2 regions of the Streptococcus zhangguiae genome follow, and region 1 is predicted to be linked to the other one. Evidence: predicted binding sites of a transcription regulator. Region 1 holds the regulator's gene; the other holds the start of a gene.
The links. Region 1 encodes CtsR, which represses protease genes until heat stress. Its sites were predicted from a motif close to TTGGTCAAAAAAGGTCAAANA; they were not measured.
Positions count from the first base shown of each region.

Region 2: J5M87_RS02260 (ATP-dependent Clp protease ATP-binding subunit) is a predicted target of CtsR. The motif match lies at 9,976-9,996, and genes of this name have one in related genera.

Region 1 is NZ_CP072115.1:1,871,832-1,883,194, forward strand. It holds gene J5M87_RS08740 (ATP-dependent Clp protease ATP-binding subunit) at 1-2,208, opposite strand, end outside; gene J5M87_RS08745 (CtsR family transcriptional regulator) at 2,210-2,668, opposite strand; gene traF (conjugal transfer protein TraF) at 2,884-3,234, shown strand; gene J5M87_RS08755 (GNAT family acetyltransferase) at 3,236-3,952, shown strand; gene tsf (translation elongation factor Ts) at 3,997-5,037, opposite strand; gene rpsB (30S ribosomal protein S2) at 5,120-5,902, opposite strand; tRNA gene J5M87_RS08770 (tRNA-Cys) at 6,143-6,213, shown strand; gene J5M87_RS08775 (hypothetical protein) at 6,365-6,514, opposite strand; gene J5M87_RS08780 (DUF4298 domain-containing protein) at 7,151-7,429, opposite strand; gene nusG (transcription termination/antitermination protein NusG) at 7,644-8,183, opposite strand; gene secE (preprotein translocase subunit SecE) at 8,270-8,446, opposite strand; gene rpmG (50S ribosomal protein L33) at 8,456-8,608, opposite strand; gene pbp2a (penicillin-binding protein PBP2A) at 8,657-10,840, opposite strand.
Region 2 is NZ_CP072115.1:421,337-432,699, forward strand. It holds gene efeB (iron uptake transporter deferrochelatase/peroxidase subunit) at 1-1,057, shown strand, start outside; gene J5M87_RS02225 (FTR1 family iron permease) at 1,035-2,732, shown strand; gene tatC (twin-arginine translocase subunit TatC) at 2,722-3,459, shown strand; gene J5M87_RS02235 (twin-arginine translocase TatA/TatE family subunit) at 3,443-3,622, shown strand; gene J5M87_RS02240 (MmcQ/YjbR family DNA-binding protein) at 4,308-5,351, shown strand; gene asnA (aspartate--ammonia ligase) at 5,453-6,445, shown strand; gene J5M87_RS02250 (DUF1827 family protein) at 6,801-7,103, opposite strand; gene J5M87_RS02255 (NUDIX hydrolase) at 7,164-7,616, opposite strand; gene J5M87_RS02260 (ATP-dependent Clp protease ATP-binding subunit) at 7,675-9,888, opposite strand; gene J5M87_RS02265 (DUF1797 family protein) at 10,161-10,391, shown strand; gene J5M87_RS02270 (amino acid ABC transporter permease) at 10,517-11,206, shown strand; gene J5M87_RS02275 (amino acid ABC transporter ATP-binding protein) at 11,199-11,363, shown strand, end outside.

The DNA of each region.
Region 1 (11,363 bases):
AATCATCACTTTCACCACTTCTTGCATATCGTGATCACTCAGACTATGGAAGACAATCTTCTCATCAATTCGGTTGATAAATTCTGGTCGGTACGCTTTTTTCAACTCTTCAAAAATACGTTTTTCAACGTGCTCTTGACTCTGAGACAAATCAAGTGCACCAAAACCAACTGTCTTATCATCACGCAAAGCTGTTGCCCCAAGGTTAGATGTCATAATGATGAGGGTATTCGAAAAATCAACCTTTCGTCCCTTACTATCTGTCAAGACACCATCATCTAATACCTGCAGCAAAAGATTAAAGGTGTCTGGATGTGCTTTTTCAACCTCATCAAATAACAGAACGGCATAAGGTTTGTTGCGGACTTTTTCGGTTAGCTCACCGCCTTCTTCATAGCCAACATAACCAGGAGGAGCACCATTTAAGCGACTAGCCGCAAATTTTTCCATATACTCACTCATATCAAAACGAATGAGAGCCGATTCGTCGTCGAATAATACTTCAGCCAAAGCCTTTGCCAACTCTGTTTTTCCGACCCCCGTAGGTCCTAAGAACATAAAGGAACCAATAGGGCGCTTGCCTGTCCGAATACCAGATTGATTGCGTCGAATCGCCCGACTAACTGCAGAAATAGCAGCATCTTGGCCAATCACACGCTTGTGCAATTCAGCTTCTAAATTCAAATATTTTTTCACATCTGTCTGGCTCAACTTTGCAACTGGAATACCAGATAAGCGACTAAGGGTTAACAAGACATCTTCTTCTGTCACTTGGGCATCTCCCAGTATTTCTCGGTTTTCTTCCTCCAATTCCTTAACTAACAGTTGACTGACTGTCTTGTGTTTTCCATCCATCAATGCCTGATCAGCCGCAGACAATTCAGACTGTTTGCCACTAACTTTTTGCTGATTTTGCACCGTTGCACTTGCTTCATCAAGTAAATCAATCGCTGAGTCTGGCAAATTTTTGCTGGTCAGATACCGTTTAGCAAACAGCACAGCCGTACGAACAGCTTCCTCTGTAATCTGAATGTTATGGTGGCGTTCATAAGCCTGTTTTAAACCTTGTAAAATAGCAATACTATCTGCCACACTTGGTTCATCTACTGTCACCTTCGCAAATCGACGAGACAGGGCTGCATCTTTTTCAATATGCTTTTGGTATTCATCTTGGGTCGTTGCACCAACTGTTCGCAAGGTTCCCCGTGCAAGAGCTGGTTTTAGGATATTGGCTGCATCTAAGGTCGAATCAATTCCGCTACCTGACCCCATAATCGTATGTAGCTCATCAATAAAGAGGATAACATTCCCATCTTCTTCAATATCGTTGATGATATTGTTCATCCGCTCCTCAAAATCGCCACGAAACCGCGTTCCTGCAATGACATTCATCAAGTCCAATTCCAAGACCCGCATCTTACTTAGACTAGCTGGCACTGCTCCATCTGCCACTCGCTGTGCCAACCCCAATGCCAAGGCTGTTTTCCCAACACCTGCATCTCCTACTAAGACAGGATTATTCTTGGTCTTACGAGATAGAACCTGAATCATTCGAGAAATTTCTGACTCCCGACCAATTACTGGCTCGATCTGTCCTGCACGAGCTAAGGAAGTCAAATCTCGTGTATAGTCTTCTAAACCACCCGTCTGCGGTGCTGGCGGCATGCCCATCATATTGGCCATAGTTGGACGATTAGCACGACCACTTTTCATCATACTACGAATGGCTTTTAAATCTTCCTTTGAAAATCCAGCCTTAGCTTCCAAATTCTTCCGTAAGTCAATAAAGCGAACCTTATTCTCCGAATCTTCAAAATGAAAACCGGCCTTATCCAAAATTTGTGAAGCAACTGACCGTTTATCAAGCAACATTGCTAGAAAGATATGCTCTGTTCCCACTTGCTTAGCCTTTACAACTTCCGCAATCTTTTTAGCAAACCGCGCTACCTCATCCAAACGCTTTGAGGTTTGCAATACCGTAAAATCTTCTAATTCTTCACGATAGCTACGCTCTGTTACCAAGCGAGTCGCCTGCTCATAATCTGCAATATCCGCTGGGTATTCTGCCAAAACAGCTCCCGCAATTGTATCTGGATTGATGACAAAAGCCAATAATAAATGCCAGGTTTCTAAATAGTTACACATGTAGCGTTGTCCAATGAACTGTGCATCCTCATAGGCGCGTTGTAATCCTTTTGAAAATCTCATCCTAATCCTCTTTCCTATCCAATCGTCGTAATAGTTGTCGTAGCATCCTTGCACGAATAGCAGCTGCATCTGTTCCTAGCACTTCATCACTACCAATTGACAACAAGAGATTGCCTTCTCGCTCCGTCATCAACTGCTCATCAAATAAGAGCTGTAAAATGTCCGCAAAAACGGTCCCAGATACTTCTTTCCCCATATTATGTAGTAAATCGCGCACTAACTCATGCTTGTCTGAGAAGGTGACACGACCAATGCGGATGTAGCCACCGCCACCACGCTTACTTTCGACGATATAGCCACGACTAGCCGTAAACCGTGTCTTAATCACATAATTAATCTGACTTGGTACGACTTCAAACCGACTGGCCAATTCACTCCTACGCAACTCTGCTACACTTACCTGTTCTAAAATCGCCTTGATATGCTCTTCAATATAATCAGATGTATTTTTCATCGCCATAGAATCCACCTCTTTCTCTGACTATCTTTGACTATTATATCGTAAATCACAAACTTTGAAAAGCAAAAGCCACGCTGTTCTGTTTGTTCAAGGGATGTAGATTGCAACATCTTAGGGAGCATCGCTTCCCTTTTTTTGCTAACAGATTGAACTGTACTTCTTTATCTCTTGCCTTTCTTCCTCATTTTTCCTATACTAAGGTATAGAAAGGAGTTATGATGTTTACCAATTCATTTCAAGAACTCGTACAAGATTTTACAGCAATTTCTATCGAAGAAGCTGAACGTTTACTCACGCAGGAAGAACAAGCCATTCTCTTTTTGGGGCGTGCGACCTGCCCTTATTGCCAACGCTTTGTACCAAAACTCCATAGCGTTGCACAAGCTGCTGGATTAACCGTCTATTTTATCGACAGCTCTAATCCTGACCCACAACTCCAAGAACTTCGTCAGCGCTACCAAGCCGTTACGGTTCCAGCCCTCTTATATTCAGGTGCAACAGGTGTTCAGGTTCGCTGTGACAGTTCCATGACGGAAGAAGAAATCCATCACTTTTTAGCAGGCTAATATGACAGCTTTACAATTCCAGTTTCAGACCGATTCTGTAACCCTCTACCACAAAAATCAATCGATTGGCACAATCCATTTCAAGGAAAATCCGTATCACAACCAAAATATTTATCTAAATTTTCAGTTGAAGCAGTACGATATAAGCCTTGCTCCTTCACTTTTCCAAGCCATTCTCCAGCATACCAAGCGCCCTTTGCAGGTCATGCTTGATTCTGCAGACCAGACCCTCATCGCTTTTTTAGAGGCAGGAGGTTTTACATGCTTGCGGAAATGCTATGAAATGGAAGTTAGTGTGCAAGATTACCTTGGAAATCCTGCCCCCATTCAATTTCAAATGGCAGAACAAACGGAAAACATCTATTATCGTTGTTGCAATCTATTGCTGAATCATTATCAGGAAAGGCATAAGGCAATCAGTCCATTTACAGGAGAGAAAGACGAGTTTTTCAAGGAACTTCCTTCCACTGTTTACTATCACATTGAAAAAGACGATATCACTTGTCTCGCTTTTCTTGACGGAAATGAAATTGCCTATCTTTGGGGAAAAAGCACAGACTGCCTCCAACCCTTTCTCAATCAACTGATTCCCTACCTCTTTCAGCAATATAGCTCCATTACCTTTGAAGCAGATGATGTGGATCCCTGTGCAATGACACTTAAATCACTCTTTACAGATGTCACAGATGAACATTGGGATACTTATATCCTACGATAAACACTAAAAAAGGGAAAAACATTCGTTTCCCTTTTTATCTATCCTTATTTACCAAGAGCCGCAGCCATTGTAGCAGCAACTTCTGATTCAAAGTCGTTCGCTGCTTTTTCAATTCCTTCACCCACTTCGAAACGAGCAAATGTTACAACGCTAGCGTTTACTGAGTCAAGGTAGGCTTCAACTGTCTTGCTATCATCCATGATGTAAACTTGTGCAAGGAGTGTGTATGCTTGGTCAACTTTTGTATTGTCAAGCATAAAGCGATCCATTTTACCTGGAAGGATTTTATCCCAGATTTTTTCTGGTTTGCCTTCAGCAGCAAGTTCTGCTTTGATGTCTTCTTCTGCTTGAGCAATTACATCGTCAGACAATTGTGCTTTTGATCCATATTTCAAGAATGGAAGGGCTGGTTTACCAACCATTGCACGGCTTTCATTGTCTTGTTCAATTTTGTGGTTCAATTGTGCCAATTCATCTTTCACGAATTGCTCATCCAATTCTTTGTATGAAAGAACAGTTGGTTTCATCGCAGCGATGTGCATTGATACTTGTTTTGCAAGTGTTTCATCGCCACCTTCGATGACAGAGATAACTCCGATGCGCCCACCATTGTGTTGGTACGCACCAAATGCTTGCGCATCTGTTTTTTCAATCAAGGCAAAACGACGGAATGAGATTTTTTCTCCGATTGTCGCAGTTGCATTTACGTAAGCTGCTTCAAGCGTTTCACCTGAAGGCATTGTAAGTGCAAGTGCTTCTTCGTTGTTAGCTGGTTTGCCTTCTGCGATTACTTTAGCTGTTTCGTTTACCAATTCAACGAATTGAGCATTTTTCGCAACGAAGTCAGTTTCAGCGTTGACCTCAACAACTGCTGCTACATTTCCATCTACGTAAACACCAGTCAAACCTTCTGCTGCTACACGATCAGCTTTCTTAGCTGCTTTTGCCATTCCCTTTTCACGAAGCAACTCAATTGCTTTTTCGATGTCACCATCTACTTCAACAAGGGCTTTCTTCGCGTCCATGACACCAGCACCAGATTTTTCACGCAATTCTTTTACAAGCTTAGCTGTAATTTCTGCCATTATTCGATCTCCTATTTTAGTTTATTATATTTAGAAAAAAGGGGAGGGCTGAGCCCCGCCCCTTAGGATGTTTTACGATTTATTAATTGTTGTCGCCTTCTACAACTTCAACGATTTCTTCGATAGATGTTGCTTCGGTTTCAGTAGCTGCCAATTCTGCTTCTACTGATTCAACGCTATCTTCACCTTGACGACCTTCGATAATTGCATCAGCCATTTTCGCAGTGATCAATTTAACAGCGCGGATTGCATCATCGTTTGCTGGGATGATAACATCGATATCATCTGGGTCAGTGTTTGTGTCAACCATCGCAACAACTGGGATACCCAATTTTTTCGCTTCTTTAACAGCGATTTGCTCTTTATGCGGGTCAACAACGAACATAACATCTGGAATACGTGGCATATCTGCAATACCACCCAAGAATTTTTCAAGACGAGCACGTTGTTTATTCAACAATGCTACTTCTTTCTTAGGAAGAACGTCAAATGTTCCTTCTTCTTCCATACGGTTGATTTCTTTCAAACGAGCGATACGTTTTTGAATTGTTCCCCAGTTTGTAAGAGTTCCACCCAACCAACGGTGGTTGATGAAGTATTGACCAGAACGGATAGCTTCGTCTTTCACTGCTTCTGCAGCTTGTTTTTTCGTACCAACGAACAAGATAACTGCATCGTTTGCTGCTGCATCACGGATAAAATCGTATGCTTGATCAGCTAATTTTACAGTTTGTTGAAGGTCGATAACGTGGATACCGTTACGCTCTGTAAAGATGTATTTTGCCATCTTAGGGTTCCAGCGACGAGTTTGGTGACCAAAGTGAACACCAGCCTCAAGAAGTTGTTTCATTGAAATTACTGCCATGAGTAATGTCTCCTTTTTGTTTATTCTCCTCTCTCAAACGTCAACTTGCAGTCCAACCTTACGGCAACAGGCCCACAATGGATTTGAGATGAGTATTTATTGCTTTTTGCAACTCTATTATCTTACCAAATTTCTAGTAATTTGGCAAGGGATTTGTTGCTTCTAATGAGAATAAATGCAAATATAGACCATTTCCCACTTGACCAATCGTCTTTTTTTCGGTAGAATATTATTTGTTATGGCGGTATAGCCAAGTGGTAAGGCACGGCTCTGCAAAAGCTTGATCGTCGGTTCAAATCCGTCTACCGCCTTTTAGTACCTGATTTAGCAGGATTTAACCAAGTGAAAAGCCCGTAAAATCGGGCTTTTTTGATTTTCTTATTCGGTTAAACTTAACAAAGTTAGTGAGCAAATGGGGCAAAAAATCCTTCTGTGATACTCAGGAGAATTTCACCGCTATACCTACAATTCCTTCCGGATTGCTTTTTGCAATAGCTGACTAAAATTGACCTTGTTTTCTTTTCCTAGTTCAACAAGCCAGCTTGGTAGCTTAACAGTTTTATTGATAATCTTAGAACGTTCGTGCTCACGAACAAGCTCCGTATCAACCAAAATAATCCCCTCATCTACTTTATTTCTTTTTTTCTGCTGACATTTAGAACAGGCAAGAATAACAGAACAGGAACAATAAGAATACCACTAACATTTCAATCAAAGATACTATGGTGGATTGAGAAAGGAATAGGACAAGGTAAGAAGTTGCAGATAGAACTGACGTTCATCAATACTCTATAAAAATCAAAATCTGACTAGCTTCCACAACTGAGAATTGTGGAAGGCTGGAAATAGAACGAGTGCAGCTCGCCCCTTGCAATTGAGAATTGTGGAAGGCTGGAAATAGAACGAGCACAGCTCGCCCCTTTGAACCACTAGTTCGGACTAATGGTAGCTGAGGATCATTGCATAATCCTTATTTCCAACCTTCAACAGTCCTCAGGACTGTTGAAGCAAGGTGAGTTAACGACGTCAGACTTTGATTTTTGACGAGTAAAAGCGACTTAACGATGTCCTAACCTTTATTCAATTCACTATAAATTTGTTGATTAAGCATCGCAAACCATATCTGTAGTACAAAAAACCAGCGGATAGACTGGTACAGGAGATTATGAAAAATTTTAAGTTTGAATATAGCATAAACTAAGCAAGGTTGAAACACATCTGTCCTAAGATAGAGATTTTCCCTTTTCTCTATATAGAGGAATGATCTTTATTTCCTAGCTCTTTCATCTTCTTCATCAGCTCACGATGACGAGCTATGGTATTATAGACAGCATCTTCTGACAATACACCACGCGCCATATCTTTTGGGAGTTGTTCTGCCTCATCCATTTGATAGTGACGCATCCATTCCTTGCTTTCATAATAGGCAAATAAGCTAGCTAAGCTAGGTTGAAACTGCTCAAATATCTCTAAAGACTGCTCCACATTTGTCAATACTGTTTCTGCTTGGTTTAAGATTTCTTCCATTTCTTGGATCTTTTTGATATCATTCATAGTTTCAGTATAGCAAAAACACTAGCGGATTTGCTAGTGTTTTAAGGAGATTATGAAAAATATTTAGGATTGAATACAGTATAGCTTCTTTTAGTCCAAATGAAATCAGTCTTCAGACCGATATTTCCAAAATAAAACAAAAGAGAGAACTGGTGCTTGACACGCATTCCCTCTGTTCTTATCCAGCTTACAATTCTGCGATTTGGCTCAAATTCACTTCGGCAATCGTATCATTTCCGAACATAGAAATGACCATTTTTACCTTATTATTGTCAATTTCAGTAATTTTTCCTGTATAGTCCGTAAAGGCTCCGTCGATGATTCGAACCGTATCCCCCACCTTGACATCAATGTCAAATTCTTGAACGGTTTGTCCCATAGACACTAGAATTTGGCGAATTTCTTCTTCCAAAAGTGGTGTTGGTTTTGAACGATTCCCATGTGACCCGACAAATCCTGTAACGTTTGGTGTATTCCGCACAACAAACCAGGCTTCATCTGTCATGACCATTTCGACCAAGACATACCCTGGGAAACGATTTTCTTCTACTTCTTTGACTTCCCCATTTTTTTCCACTTGGACAGTCTGAGTAGGGATTTCCACACGAAGGATATTTTCAAGCATATTATAGGTATGCGCTCGTTGAAGAAGGTTTTCTTTGACCTTATTCTCATATCCTGAATAGGTTTGAAGTACAAACCAGCCTTTATCAAAACTATCTAACATAGCTCGCTTCCTTTCATAATAAAAAAGCCCGAAGGCTTTCCCTTTTCTTCATTATAGCATGGCAATTTTCGTCTTGCAAGCATTTTCTAGAAAAGATTGATGAGGCTGATAATCCCTCGAGATAAGACAAGGTCAAATAGGTAAATAATTGCTACGAAAAAGGCGGTATACTGAATCACTGACATAAAATCTTTCCAGCTCTGTCTTTTTGTTGGCCAAGTCGTATCTTTTAAAATCCGGACAATATCTTTTAAAAATTTCACAACAGTCTCCTATCTGGTTTCCTTGTGGACCGTATATTGACCACAATGTTTACAATATTTATTTACTTCTAATCGTGTCGGCTTAGGATTGCTAGAGAGTTTGATTGAATAATTACGCGATCCACAGACTGCACACGCTAGGCTTGCTTTTTTCAGTGCCATAAAGCCCTCCATCTTTGCTATTCTATCATGTTTTCTTTGATTTGGCAACTACTCAAACCAACTCTTTAGGTTATCCCAGAGAGTCTTTGCCCGTTCTGGCAGTTGTGCATCCACGATTTCTTGCTTGGTTTGCTCCAGCAAGTCTTGGGCTTTATTTTTGATATCATTGATCTGTTCTTGGTAATTCCCAATAGTTGACAGGGGATTTGACTGGCTTGAAGAAACAATACCATTTTGAACATAGGCGTTTTCAACTGTGAAGTCCGTCCCTGCTGTATTTGGCAAGAGAGAAGCCGCTACTGTTTGAAAGACGTTGGCAGCCATCCAGAAATTATTGCCATCAATGTAGTGTTGTTCATCGGTCTTTTCAAATCCAATCCATTGACTGATCACAAGGTCGGGAGTGTAGCCAATCACCCACTGATCATTGATTAAGTCCGGATGAAAGCTTGTTTCCGTTGTTCCTGTTTTACCAGCCATAGTATAGTCATAAACGGCTGCACTAGCTCCTGTTCCATTGGTAAAGGTCCCTAGCATCATGGAGGTCATTTTGTCTGCTACGGATTGGTCAATAACACGTTTGCTTGATTCTTTGTGTTGAACCAATACCTTTCCACTAGCCGTTTCAATACGGGTAATCAAGTGAGCATCTTTCATAACCCCACCATTGGCAAAAGTAGAATAGGCTTGAGCCATCTCAAGGGGGTTGGTCGATACTCCACTTCCGATAGCCACTCCCAAAACAGGATCGACCTTATCCATATTGAGACCAAATTTTTTCCCATACTCAAAGGCCTTGTCAAGCCCTAATGCATTAACAGCTGCTACAGCTGGCAGATTATAAGACATAGCAAGCGCCTGGTACATCGGAATCGTCTCTGATGTAGAATGATCAAAATTATGCAAGGTATAGGTGCCATAGGTTTCTGTATGATTATCTAACTCCTTGTCAATGGACCAGCCAGCTACCACAGCAGGAGTGTAGGCAACCAGCGGCTTAATCACAGAACCCGGACTTCGCTCTGATTGGGTCGCAAAGTTAAACTGACGAAAGGCTACATCCTCTGAGCTATTTACCCGTCCCACTAAGGCACGAACGCCACCCGTTTTCGGATCCATAGCAACACTTGCAGATTGCGCATACGATCCATCATAGGCTGAACTTGGAAAGAGGCTTTCATCATTGTAAATCAGCTGCATGCTGGCCTGCGAATTTTGGTCTAACTCTGTATAAATCCGATAGCCATTGTTGATAATATCGCTCTCTTTTAAACCATACTGGTTAATGGCTTCTGCCACAACCGCATCGAAATAAGAAGGGTAGCTATAATTGCTCTGCCTGCCTCCATAGGTGTCATGTAATTGGCTGCTAATATCAATCTGCGCGTCAGTATCAGCAGTCGCTTGATCAAGATAACCCGCATCAACCATCGCTTGAAGGACGGTATTTCTCCTGTTAGTGGCATATTCAATCGAATAGTAAGGATTGTAAATCTCAGGGCCTTTTAACATCCCGGCAATAGTTGCTGCTTGTTCTACTGTTAGTTGACTGGCTGATGTCCCAAAGTATTTCTGGCTAGCATCTTCAACGCCCCAGACACCATTCCCAAAATAAGCATTATTTAGGTACATGGTGAGAATTTCTTCCTTGCTATACTTTTTGTTAATCTCAAGAGCAAGGAAATACTCGCGTGCCTTTCGACTAATGGTCTGGTCTTGGGTAAGAAAGGCATTTTTGGCCAGCTGCTGAGTAATGGTTGAGCCACCACCAGATTTTCCAAGGGTCAATACCGCAAGAAGAGTTCGCTTATAGTTGATACCTGAATTTTTATAAAAGGTGCGGTCTTCAGTCGCAACAACAGCCTGTTGCAAATTCGGACTAATGGCATCTAGCTCTATATAGGTCCCTTTTTGACCAGACAAGGCACCTGCTTCATTGCCATCCTTATCATAAATGACAGTTGTCGCTTTTAAAGCAGCCTGCAAGTCGCCAACATTCGCCGTTTTTGCTAGGAAAAACAAATAACCTCCCACTGTTAAGACGAGCAGTCCAAGGATAATCAAAAAAATCTTCGTTAGCTGATAGCGGCGCCAAAACCGACGGATCGGTTCGGGAATGTGGGATATTTTCTTTGGTTTTGCTTCACCCTCTGTCATTTTGCGGCGACTGCGGCGCATCTGGTGACCTTCTGTAAGCCGATCCTGATCTTCTCTCACATCGTATTCGTCCATGATACTCTCTCCTTCTACATAATTTTGTACCATTATACTACATTTTACATCATTCAGCCTGATAAAACCTTTAAAACCAGCTTTGGAAGAGGAACAAGTCCATAATTATAGTGGAAATAGTATAGTGAATGGAATAAAGGTTAGGACATCGTTAAGTCGCTTTTACTCGTCAAAAATCAAAATCTGACGTCGTTAACTCACCTTGCTTCAACAGTCCTGTGGACTGTTGAAGGTTGGAAATAAGGATTATGCAATAATCCTCAGCTACCATTAGTCCGAACTAGTGGTTCAAAGGGGCGAGCTGTGCTCGTTCTATTTCCAGTCTTCCACAATTCTCAATTGTGGAAGCTAGTCAGATTTTGATTTTTATAGAGTATTGATGAATGCCAGTTCTATCTGCAGCTCCTGGCCGTGTCCTATTCATAAGATACGAGGGCGTTAAAAAAGCGAATGAAAAATAGGAAATACGACGAAGAAGCGGAAGCTTCTAGGAGCATTTATCTTTTTTCCGAGCTTTTAGCCC
Region 2 (11,363 bases), 640 kb from region 1:
TGGAGAACATCAGGCAGGAATCGTGACTCCAACCCAGAAAAATGTGTATTTCGTTGTGCTTGACCTGCATTCAACAGACAAGGCTGAAGTCATTCAGATGTTCAAGGATTGGACAGATTACAGTGAGAAATTAGTGACTGGAAAGCTAGTAAAAGAAGATGGAGATAATGGCTATCTTCCACCATTTGATACAGGGGAAACGGTTGGTCTGAACCCTCACCGCCTGACTCTTACTTTTGGGATTTCACCCGCTTTCTTGACCAAGCTAGGATTGGAAAGTAAGAAACCAAAAGAATTTCGAGATTTGCCAGTCTTTCCAAGGGATCAGCTCAAGGAAGCCTATACTGGAGGAGATATTGTAATCCAAGCCTGTGCTGACGATGCACAAGTTGCCTTTCATGCTGTCCGAAATCTCGTCCGAAAAGGTCGCAGCCTCGTAACCATGAAATGGAGTCAAGCTGGTTTTGCAGCGATTGGCAACCGTAAGGAAACGCCACGAAACCTGTTTGGATTTAAAGATGGCACGGCAAATGCGACGAAAAAAGAGCAATTTCAGGATATCATCTGGTGTGAGGATTCTAACTGGATGCGGGGAGGCACCTATATGGCAGTCCGCCGTATCCAAATGTTTCTGGAAACATGGGACAGAACCAGCCTAAATGAACAGGAAAATACCTTTGGTCGCTATAAAGAAAGCGGTGCACCCTTTGGAAAGAAAGATGAGTTTGATGAAGTCGATTTGGACTTAAAAGATGATAAGGGAGAACCCCTTGTACCAGTTGATTCTCATGTCAGACTAGCAAAGGAAACAGGTGTTGAAATCTATCGTCGCGCCTATTCTTATTCAGATGGTATTGATGAGGTAACAGGACAATTTGACTCAGGTTTGTTATTTATCTCTTTTCAGAAAGATCCCCAACAATTTATTACGATTCAACATAATCTAGGTAACGTAGACAAGTTAAACGAGTACATCACCCATGTTGGAAGTGGTTTATTTGCTTGTTTTGCAGGCGTGAAAAAAGGAGAGTACATTGGTCAAGCCTTATTTGAATAAACTGGCGCTTATTGCCTTTCTTGCTCTCGTCTTTTTTGCAAGACCTGTTTCAGCGACAGATTCCTATAGTCACCTCTTTATCACTATTACAGATGCAACGAGAGCTTTGCAAAGAGGAGATCAGGCTTTCGCTAGTCAGTTGATTGCCCAGTTACAGACGGATTTTGCCCAGGTTGAAAACCATGATTCCAAGGCTGGTCAGATGGTGACCAACCGCCTAGCGGAATTGGAACAAGAACCGACAGAAGAAAAACTAGTGGCTGTTTCTAAAGCCTTGTTGGACTTTGAAGCGGAACAACATCCTGTTGATGTTACTGCTGAAAAAGAAAAACTGATGAACAAGTTATCTCCTGCCTTTGACCTTTTGCAGGAAGCGATTGAGCGCAAGGAGATTGACAGTGTCAAGGAGAACTACAAAAAACTCAATAGTACGTGGACAGTGAATGAGCGAATTGTTCGTGATACTAGCACAGGGCATTACGGAAAAATTGAAACAGCCATTTCTTTCTTACGCAGTAGTATTGAAACAGAACCTGTAGACTATGGCAGTATTCAAACATCATTTGATGATTTAAAAAATGCTATTCAAGCCTTTGTAGCTGGTCAAGAGGTAGCTACAGCTGCAACGGATGTAACCTTAACAGATGGGATTGATCTGCTCAAGCAAGCACAAACTGCTTTTGAAGCGGGTGATAAGACCAAAGGGGCTTCTCTGATGAAGGAATTTATCACCATTTGGCCGACCATTGAAGGAGATGTTAGTACACGGAATCCAAGTCTCTACACTCGTGTCGAGAGTGAGTCGCCCGTTATCATGGTACGCGGTGACGAAGAGGCTTATCAAGAAAAACTAGCCCAGTTAATTGCTGATTTGGCAAGCATCGATCCCTCAGCCAGCTACAATGTCTTCGATGCGATGCTAATCCTTCTACGGGAGGGAGTTGAGGCTCTTCTCATTGTGATGGCTTTAGTATCTACTCTAAAAGCTAGCAAGCAGAAAAAAGGCTTGCTTTGGGTTTATGGCGGAGCTGTCGTTGGTTTATTAGCTAGTGCCTTGTTGGCTATTGCCTTGCACCAATTTTTCCCAAGGCTCTCCTCTGGTGCCAATCGTGAAATCATTGAGGGCTTGGTGGGGATTGTTGCGGTTGTGATGATGGTTGTCATTGGTATTTGGCTCCACAGTAAATCTTCTGTCAAGAAGTGGAATGCCTATATGGAGCAGCGGATGCGGGTGGTGACGGCAAGCGGTAGTTTCCTTTCAATGTTTGCCTTGAGTTTTCTAGCGGTCTTTCGTGAGGGGGCAGAAACCATTCTCTTTTATGCAGGTATCCTACCAAAGATTAGCCTCAATGACTTTCTATTAGGAATTAGTCTAGCCTTTTTAGTCCTTTTACTCTTAGCTGTTGTCATGCTGAAAACAACGAGCAAAATCAAGCCACATAAGGTATTTTTCTATCTGACTTGGCTGATTTATGCCCTTGCCTTTAAGATGTTGGGAGTTAGTATCCATGCCTTACAATTGACCAATATCCTGCCGAGTCATGTAGTGAGAGGGATTCCAACAATAGATATGATTGGTCTGTATCCAAGTCTAGAAATTCTGCTACCACAGGTCTTTCTCATCCTCTTGATTGCTTGCTTAACGTGGAAGAATCGAGAACATCATGCACACTAAACAAGAACTAACCGTTGTCGAGCATTTGACCGAATTTCGGAGCCGTTTTATTTGGACCCTATCCTTTTTCTTCGTTAGTTTTTTGATCAGTCTCTATTTTTCGAGAAGTATTTACCAGTTTTTGACTCAGGGATTTTCTCAGAAATTGATTGTCTTGGGTCCTAACGATATATTATGGATTTATATCAATATAGCCAGCCTCCTAGCCTTTACGCTGACCTTGCCGTTTTTGACCTATCAAGTTTGGGCTTTTGTAGTTCCAGCGCTTGATAAAGGAGAAGCCAGAAGTATTTTCTGGTATATTCCAGCAGTCTTTTGCTGCTTTGCCTTGGGCTTACTATTTGGGTTTTATCTGGTTAGTCCAGCTCTCTTACAGGTTCTTTTGTCATTCGGAGATGGGCTCTTTGATACGCAATTAACAGCACAAAATTATCTGGCTTTCTTATTGCATACGACAATCCCGATGGCTGTTTTGTTTGAAATACCTGTTTTAGTGGCATTTTTGACCTCCCTTGGTATCCTTAGTCCACGATTTTTGGTACAATATAGAAGACATGCCTACTTTACCTTGCTCGTGATTGCAGTGGTCATCACGCCAGCTGATTTTACAAGTGATTTAGCCATGACGGTTCCCCTTATCCTCATCTATGAAGTAAGTGTTGGTATCAGTAAATGGCTCTATCGAAAAAAAGAAAAAAGGAGAACCTATTATGGGAATCTTACGTGATATTGGTGCGCCGGGAATGATTATCTTGGTCTTGGGTGCCCTCTTGATTTTTGGACCAAAACGCTTACCAGAGCTGGGCGAATCCATTGGTAAAATGATTTCCTCCTTTAAAAAAGCCATGGAAAATGGTGAAGAAAAAGAAAAGGATGATACAGCTCATTAAGGCTATTTTGAGAAAAGAGTGGGGAATGTCGATTGAACGCTTCCGCACTCTTTTTTACAGGACTGACAGGGGCTAATCGAAAGATTACAAAAACCGATGTTCCTCGTTGTTCCTTCTTGGTTTGAGTTCCCACAGTCACTTCTTTAATGATGACTCTAGCAGAAATAAGTCCAAAAATATAGTGGATTGAGAACTGAACACGGACTAAGAGCTGTGTAAAAAAGAGACGCAGATGTCCAGCTTTAGCTGGTTACAGCTGAGGCTCCCTTTAGGGATAAGTCTTCCTAGCTCCAAAGGTATAGTATACCTTTGGAGGTGAGTGATAGGAGTTTGCAGAGCAAACTCTCCTTTGGCTCTTCGTCAGACTTCCTATTTTCACTTTGTGCTTTATACGCCCTCGTATCTTATGAAGGAATAGGACAAGGCAAGGAGTTGCAGATGGAACTGGCATTAATTGAGGATTACTCCATAATCCCTATTTCCAACCTTCAACAGTCTACTGGACTATTGAAGCAAAGCGACTTATACTCGTCAAAAATTAAAATCTGACGTCGTTAACTCACCTTGCTGAACTTCAGTTCTAGCTACGATTTCGTTGCCTAGTCAGATTTTGATTTTTATAGAGTATAACGATGTCCTAAAATTTATTCAATTCACGATAGTCTTAGAAAGAAAGGAGAGCAAGATGCTGTTTGAAGATACTTTTTTCAAGAATCAAATCTGGCAGAAAGAGCGTTTAGTTGCCTACGGTTTTCAAGAAACAGATGGTTGGTGGGCAGTTCATCAGCCTTTTATGAATGGGCATTTTGAAGCGCGAGTACGGGTAAAAGTCCCTGATCAAGCTATGGCGCAGGTCTGGGATGTAGATATGGATGAGGAATACCATGCCTTTCGCATTCAACGTGCGGTTGGAGCATTTGTCGGTGAAGTACGAGAAAACTACGCTGCGATTCTTCATGAAATCGTCCAACAATGTGCAGAAGAAGAGCCCTTTCAATCTCCTCAAGGTAATCGCCTTATAAGGCATATTCAGAAACGATTCCAAGAAGAGCCAGATTATCCTTTTAGCAAAGCGCCAGACATTGCTACCCTACGGCATGCTGGGAATCAAAAATGGTATGGCTTGATGACCCAAGTGCCGTGGACAGTCTTGAAGAGAACAGATAAAGAAGGAAAAATTGACATCATCAATGTCAAAGTAGAAGCAGATCAGATAGAGAATATAGTAGGAAGAGGGGGGATTTATCCTGCCTATCACATGTCCAAAAAAAGCTGGATTTCAATCAGTTTAGACGATAGCTTATCAGATGAGGACTTGTTTGCCTTGGTGGAAAAGAGTCGCCAGTTGGTTGCACCGAAAAGTGCACAGTCCCTAACGGAGACTTGCTATTGGATTCTTCCTGCCAATCCCGCACTTTATGATATTGATACGGAATTGCGGAATGAGGGACAGATTTTATGGACTCAAAAACCGAACATTAAGCCAAAGGATATCGTTTGTATCTATATGACAAAACCGATTCAAGCGATTCGCTATCTCTGTCGGGTAAGCAAGGCTCATCTCACTGAGGGAAATCAGGTTTATATGAAGCTAGAACTGCTTCGAGAGCTGTCTGATAGTGAATTTCCCCTGTTGCTGATGAAGGATTTGGGAGTTAAAGCAGTAAGAGGACCACGCCTAGCCACACCAGAATGCCGGAAGGCCCTCGAAAGCTTGCTAAAGGAGTGACTTAGCAAGCTGTAACAAAATTATCAGAAAATTTAATATTTTACTTTACATCTTCCCTAAAAAGTCTATAATAAGAATATAGTTTTTGGAGGTTATGGAGTATGAAGAAGAGTTTTATCCACCAGCAAGAAGAAATTTCCTTTGTCAAAAATACCTTTACCCAATATCTCAAGGACAAGTTAGAAATTGTGGAAGTGCAAGGACCGATTTTGAGTCGTGTCGGTGATGGGATGCAGGACAATTTGTCAGGGGTTGAAAATGCGGTGACTGTCCATGTCAAGTTGATTCCTGATGCGACCTATGAGGTCGTCCATTCTTTGGCGAAATGGAAACGTCACACTCTTGCACGGTTTGGCTTTAATGAGGGGGAGGGTCTTTTTGTCCATATGAAAGCCCTTCGTCCAGATGAAGATTCACTTGACCCGATTCACTCGGTTTATGTAGACCAGTGGGACTGGGAGAAAGTCATTCCAAACGGTAGGCGCAACCTAGCTTACTTGAAAGAAACCGTTGAGCTGATTTACAAGGCCATTCGGTTGACTGAATTAGCTGTTGAAGCTCGCTATGATATTGAAGCGGTGTTGCCTAAGCAGATTACCTTTATTCACTCGGAAGCATTGGCAGAGCGTTATCCAGATTTGACGCCTAAAGAACGAGAAAATGTAATCGCGAAAGAATACGGTGCTGTTTTCCTCATTGGGATTGGTGGTGAATTACCAGATGGAAAACCGCATGATGGACGGGCTCCTGACTATGATGATTGGACAACGCCGTCTGAAAATGGCTACAAGGGCTTAAACGGAGACATCCTCGTGTGGAATGAGCAACTGCAATCTGCCTTTGAATTATCGTCTATGGGGATTCGGGTGGATGAAGAAGCCCTCAAACGCCAGGTAGCTATTACAGGTGATGAAGATCGACTGGAATTTGAATGGCATAAGGCACTTTTAAATGGACTCTTCCCACTTTCAATCGGCGGAGGAATTGGCCAATCACGCCTTGCCATGTTCCTTCTCCGCAAAAAACACATCGGTGAAGTCCAATCAAGCGTCTGGCCGCAAGACGTCCGTGACACATTTGAGAATATACTATAAAAAAAGAACTGGAAATCAGTTCTCAGATTGAAGACAAAGTCCATTTTTGCTTATTTTCTTCAATCTTTTTTTGCTTCTTTCGATAAAAAAGCTTCCAAAAACAGCATTAAAAGAAGCTTTTCTAAGAGTTAAATTACAATCTCATTTTACTTCTACTGTTTAAATTGTTTGCTATTTATAGTATTTGTCTACATTTTGCACTAGCACAGCTAGTGTTTTTTCGTAGAGAAAAAATCTGGCTTGAAGCTATAATAAAAAGAACTGAGCTCTGTATGTTAGAGGTCAGTTCTTTGTTTAAAATGGAATGCTATCCTTTTGGAACCAATAGATAGTGTTTGTTGTTATATGGTTCGTTTTATTTCACAATTGGAATAGACATTTCTATCAAACGGTCGGTATGAATGGTTTGGATACCGGCTTGGTTGATGATAGTGGTGTCAATTTTGCGCTTGAGGAAGAAGTCACGGATGCGTTCGATTTCAAGAGCTTGAATTGCACGGTATTTATTGCTAATCAAGAGTTCGTAGTGAAGGGGCGCCTGGGTAAAAATAACATCCGTATTCCCAGCAGAATAGGTTTCCACCAGAAAGGCATCGGTATTTGCTAACTGGTTTTGTACGAGTTGTGCTTGACTGTTTGTCGTATTGATGATCTTCATGCGTGACCTCCAATCATTCTTTGCATTTATTATAGCACTCTTAGGATGATTTGACTAGCCTTAATCTAGTTTATGAGCCAATTTCCATTGTTCAATGCCCCATTTGTGGCTACCGCGTTTGAGCTTTTCAATGGCTGTCTCAATATCAAACCAAGCGAGGTGGTTAAAATCTTCTAGTGGTTGTCCAATTTCTTGGTAGCTGGTCACTTCATAGATATAGGCAGGATTGTAATAATGGGTATCTCGGTGGCGTGAATAAAAGTATTCGTCTGCCTGCCCATAATAGTCGCCAATCTCTGCTGTAAATCCCAGTTCTTCCACTAGTTCACGTGCAAGAGCACTCAGGTGATTTTCTCCTATTTCAATCTCTCCTCCTGGTAGGAACCAAGCACCGTTAGGAGCCTGCACGAGAATGATATGTTTTTTTTGTGGATCAGGAATGACGGCATAGACGCCGTAGCGATTCTGATAGGTTACCCCTGTTTCTTTTTTTCCGAATGTTGCCTGTGTCATTGGTCTTCCTCTATGATGATTTTTTCTCATTATAGCATAAATAGCGGATAAAGTAGCCTTATTTTGCTTTAATTGAAATAGCACCCTTGCTAGTTAGAACAGCGCGCAAGTCTTTTTCTTCTGGATGTTCCAAATAGAAATCTGTCAGTGCATCTTCGATGTGTTCTTGAATGGTTCTACGAAGCGGACGGGCTCCCATTTTTGGATCATAACCTAAGTCCACCAATTTTTCCTTGACCTTGTCGGTCACATGGAGTGTCAGACCAGTTGTTGCCAAGCGTTTATTAACATCAAGGAGCATGAGGTCCACGATATGAAGGAGATTTTCCTTGCTGAGGGCATGGAATTCAATAATACCGTCAAAGCGGTTCATAAATTCTGGGCTAAAGAAATTGCTCAATTGACCAAGAACAGACTGGGTACGTCCTTCCATAGTAGCACCGAAGCCGACATTTGCTTCTACCTTGCCTGTTCCGGCATTTGAGGTCATAATGATAATAGTATCTTTGAAGCTAACCGTGCGGCCTTGGCCATCTGTCAAGCGACCGTCATCAAGGACTTGAAGGAACATGTGCATGACATCAGGGTGGGCTTTTTCAATCTCATCAAGAAGAATAAGCGAGTAAGGATTGCGACGGACTTTTTCGGTTAATTGTCCTGCTTCTTCATAGCCGACATAGCCTGGAGGGGCTCCGACTAATTTTGCGACAGCGTGTTTTTCCATGTATTCGGACATGTCAAAGCGAATCATACTATCGGCAGAGCCAAAGAGTTCGATGGCGAGTTGTTTGGATAGCTCAGTTTTTCCGACCCCTGTGGGTCCAACGAAAAGGAAACTTCCAATTGGACGGTTTGGTGCACCAAGTCCTACCCGATTGCGGCGAATAGCTTTGGCAATTTTATCAACGGCATCGTCTTGACCAATAACGTGTGCTTTGAGGTCACTTGCAAGATTGATTAATTGCGATTGTTCTTTTTCTTTCAAATCACCGACTGGAATATTGGTTTTTTGCTCAATGATCGCTTCGATTTCTTTTTCGGTAATCACAGGGATATCTTCCTCGCTGATTGTCGCTTTTTGCATTTCCTTGTATTTGGCAATCTGATCGCGGTAGTAGGCTGCTTTTTCAAAATCTTCATCACGGGTGGCCTGAGCCTTGCGATTTTCAGCATCAATCAAGCGCTGATCAATTTCTTTTGGATCAACGAAATTCAGCGTCAAGTTCATCTTTGAACCTGCCTCATCTAGTAAGTCAATAGCCTTATCAGGCAAGAAGCGGTCTTGAATGTAGCGGTTGGACAAAATGGCAGCCGCTTCAATAGCTTCATCGGTGTATTTAACATGATGATAGTCTTGGTACTTGCTTTGAATCCCTTTTAGAATGGTAATGGTCTCGTCCACACTTGGCTCATCCACTTTAACGGGTTGCATACGACGTTCCAAAGCGGCATCTTTTTCGATAATTCGGTATTCGTTGAGCGTTGTCGCACCGACTAGCTGCATTTCCCCACGAGCAAGGGCAGGTTTTAGGATATTTCCTGCGTCCATGTTACCGTCACCGGCAGAACCAGCACCGACAATTTCATGGATTTCATCGATAAAGAGAATGATTTCCTTGCGGTTGCGGATTTCTTCCATGAGCTTTTGCATGCGTTCTTCAAATTGCCCACGGATACCCGTTCCTTGAACAAGGCTAACCACATCGAGTCGAATGACTTCTCGTCCTTGAAGTTTTTGTGGGACATCTCCGTCCACGATTTTTTGAGCTAGACCTTCAACAACAGCTGTTTTTCCGACCCCAGGTTCTCCGATTAGAACAGGATTATTCTTGGTCCTACGGTTAAGAATTTCGATGACACGTTTGATTTCTTCATCTCGACCGATAACAGGGTCAATATCCCCACGGCGAGCAATTTCAGTGACATTGATGCCAAATTCTTCTAAGAGGCCCTTTGGTTGTTGGGGAGGAGGAGTTGGTCCACTATTATTGCCACGATTGCCACCGCCTGCTTGTGTTGGAGGTGTCTGGTTGCGACTCTTTCCAGCTGGTGTGTGTCCAGGGATCCCTCCGATATTATTGAAGAATTCGCTAAAGGGATCCATACTATTTGGATTCGCTAGATCTCCTAGTCCTTTTAAAATAGCATTATTGGGGTCAGTTTTCATGATTTGGTAACAATTGTGGCAAAGATCCACCTGTTGTTGTTTTCCATTTAGATTTGTATAAAGATGAATGGTTGCATCATTGATATTGCAGTTATGACAAAGCATGGGCAATCCCTCTTTTCTGTGAGAAATTCTGCCTTTAGAGATATTGAAGATAATGCAGGAAAATGGGCTTTCGTGCTGTAAAAAACAATAGTCAATAAAGGTCAGATATAAGTTTATTATAACAAGATTTGGCTAAATTGCAAGAATCTGCTATCTAAAATGAGAAAGAAGTGAGAGGAAAGACAGAAGAAAAATGGATAAAGCAAGACTTTTTACTGAAAATATGGTAGAATACTCCTGTAACGAAGATACTTAGAAATAGGAGAAGTGATATGGAATCACATTTAGTGCGAATTATTAATCGTTTAGAATCAATGGCAACAGACGGTGGAACCTTAAAACGAAATTTTGAACGTGACGGAGTTGTCGTTGCGGAAGTTGCTTACAGTTTCGATGAAGAAAATGGTTCAGTCTTTACTCTTCGTGATGTAAAAGCGCGTGAAACCTATACGTTTGACAGCATTGACTTGATTGCAATGGAAATTTATGAATTACTATACTAATTTCTGATGAAGAATGAAAAGCACTGCGGTGCTTTTTTTGTGAATTGAATATTTAAACAAAACTATTGTATTTTTATTCAAAAATGGTATAATAAGAAGCATCCAGTTTGAAAAGGAGTTCGTAAATGGATTTTTCATTTCTTCCCAAGTATTGGGATTATTTTAACTATGGAGCGATTGTTACGCTCTTAATAGCAGCTTTGGTTGTATTTTTTGGGAGTATCCTAGGAATTTTGCTGGCCTTTGCTCAGCGTAGCAAATTCCGCCCCTTAGCCTGGTTGGCCAATATCTATGTCTGGATTTTTCGAGGTACCCCTATGGTAGTACAAATCATGATTTCCTTTGCCGTGATGAATATAACGGCACCGACTTTTGAATTGGGAATTTTATCTGTTGATTTGTCACGCTTGTTGCCAGGGATTATTGTTATTTCTATGAATAGTGGTGCCTATGTGTCGGAAACGGTACGGGCTGGTATCAATGCCGTTCCAAAGGGACAGTTAGAAGCAGCTTATTCATTAGGAATTCGTCCTTTTGAAGCTATGAAATCAGTCATTATGCCACAGGCTATTAAGAATATTTTACCAGCTTTGGGGAATGAATTTGTGACCATTTTAAAAGATAGCTCCCTCTTGTCAACAATCGGTGTAATGGAATTGTGGAATGGTGCGACAACTGTTGCGGCAACGACCTATTTGACCCTGACACCTCTCTTGTTTGCGGCAGCTTATTATCTTGTCATGACCAGCGTGCTGACCTTAGCCATTCAAGCATTTGAGAGACAGTTAAACAAAGGAGGGCAAACTCATGCGTGAGACAATTATTTCCATCAAAAATCTGCATAAATCATTTGGGAAGAATGAAGTGCTAAAAGGGATTGATTTGGATATTGAGAAGGGTCAGGTTGTTGTGATCATTGGACCGTCCGGTAGTGGAAAATCAACCTTCTTGCGAACAATGAATTTGCTTGAG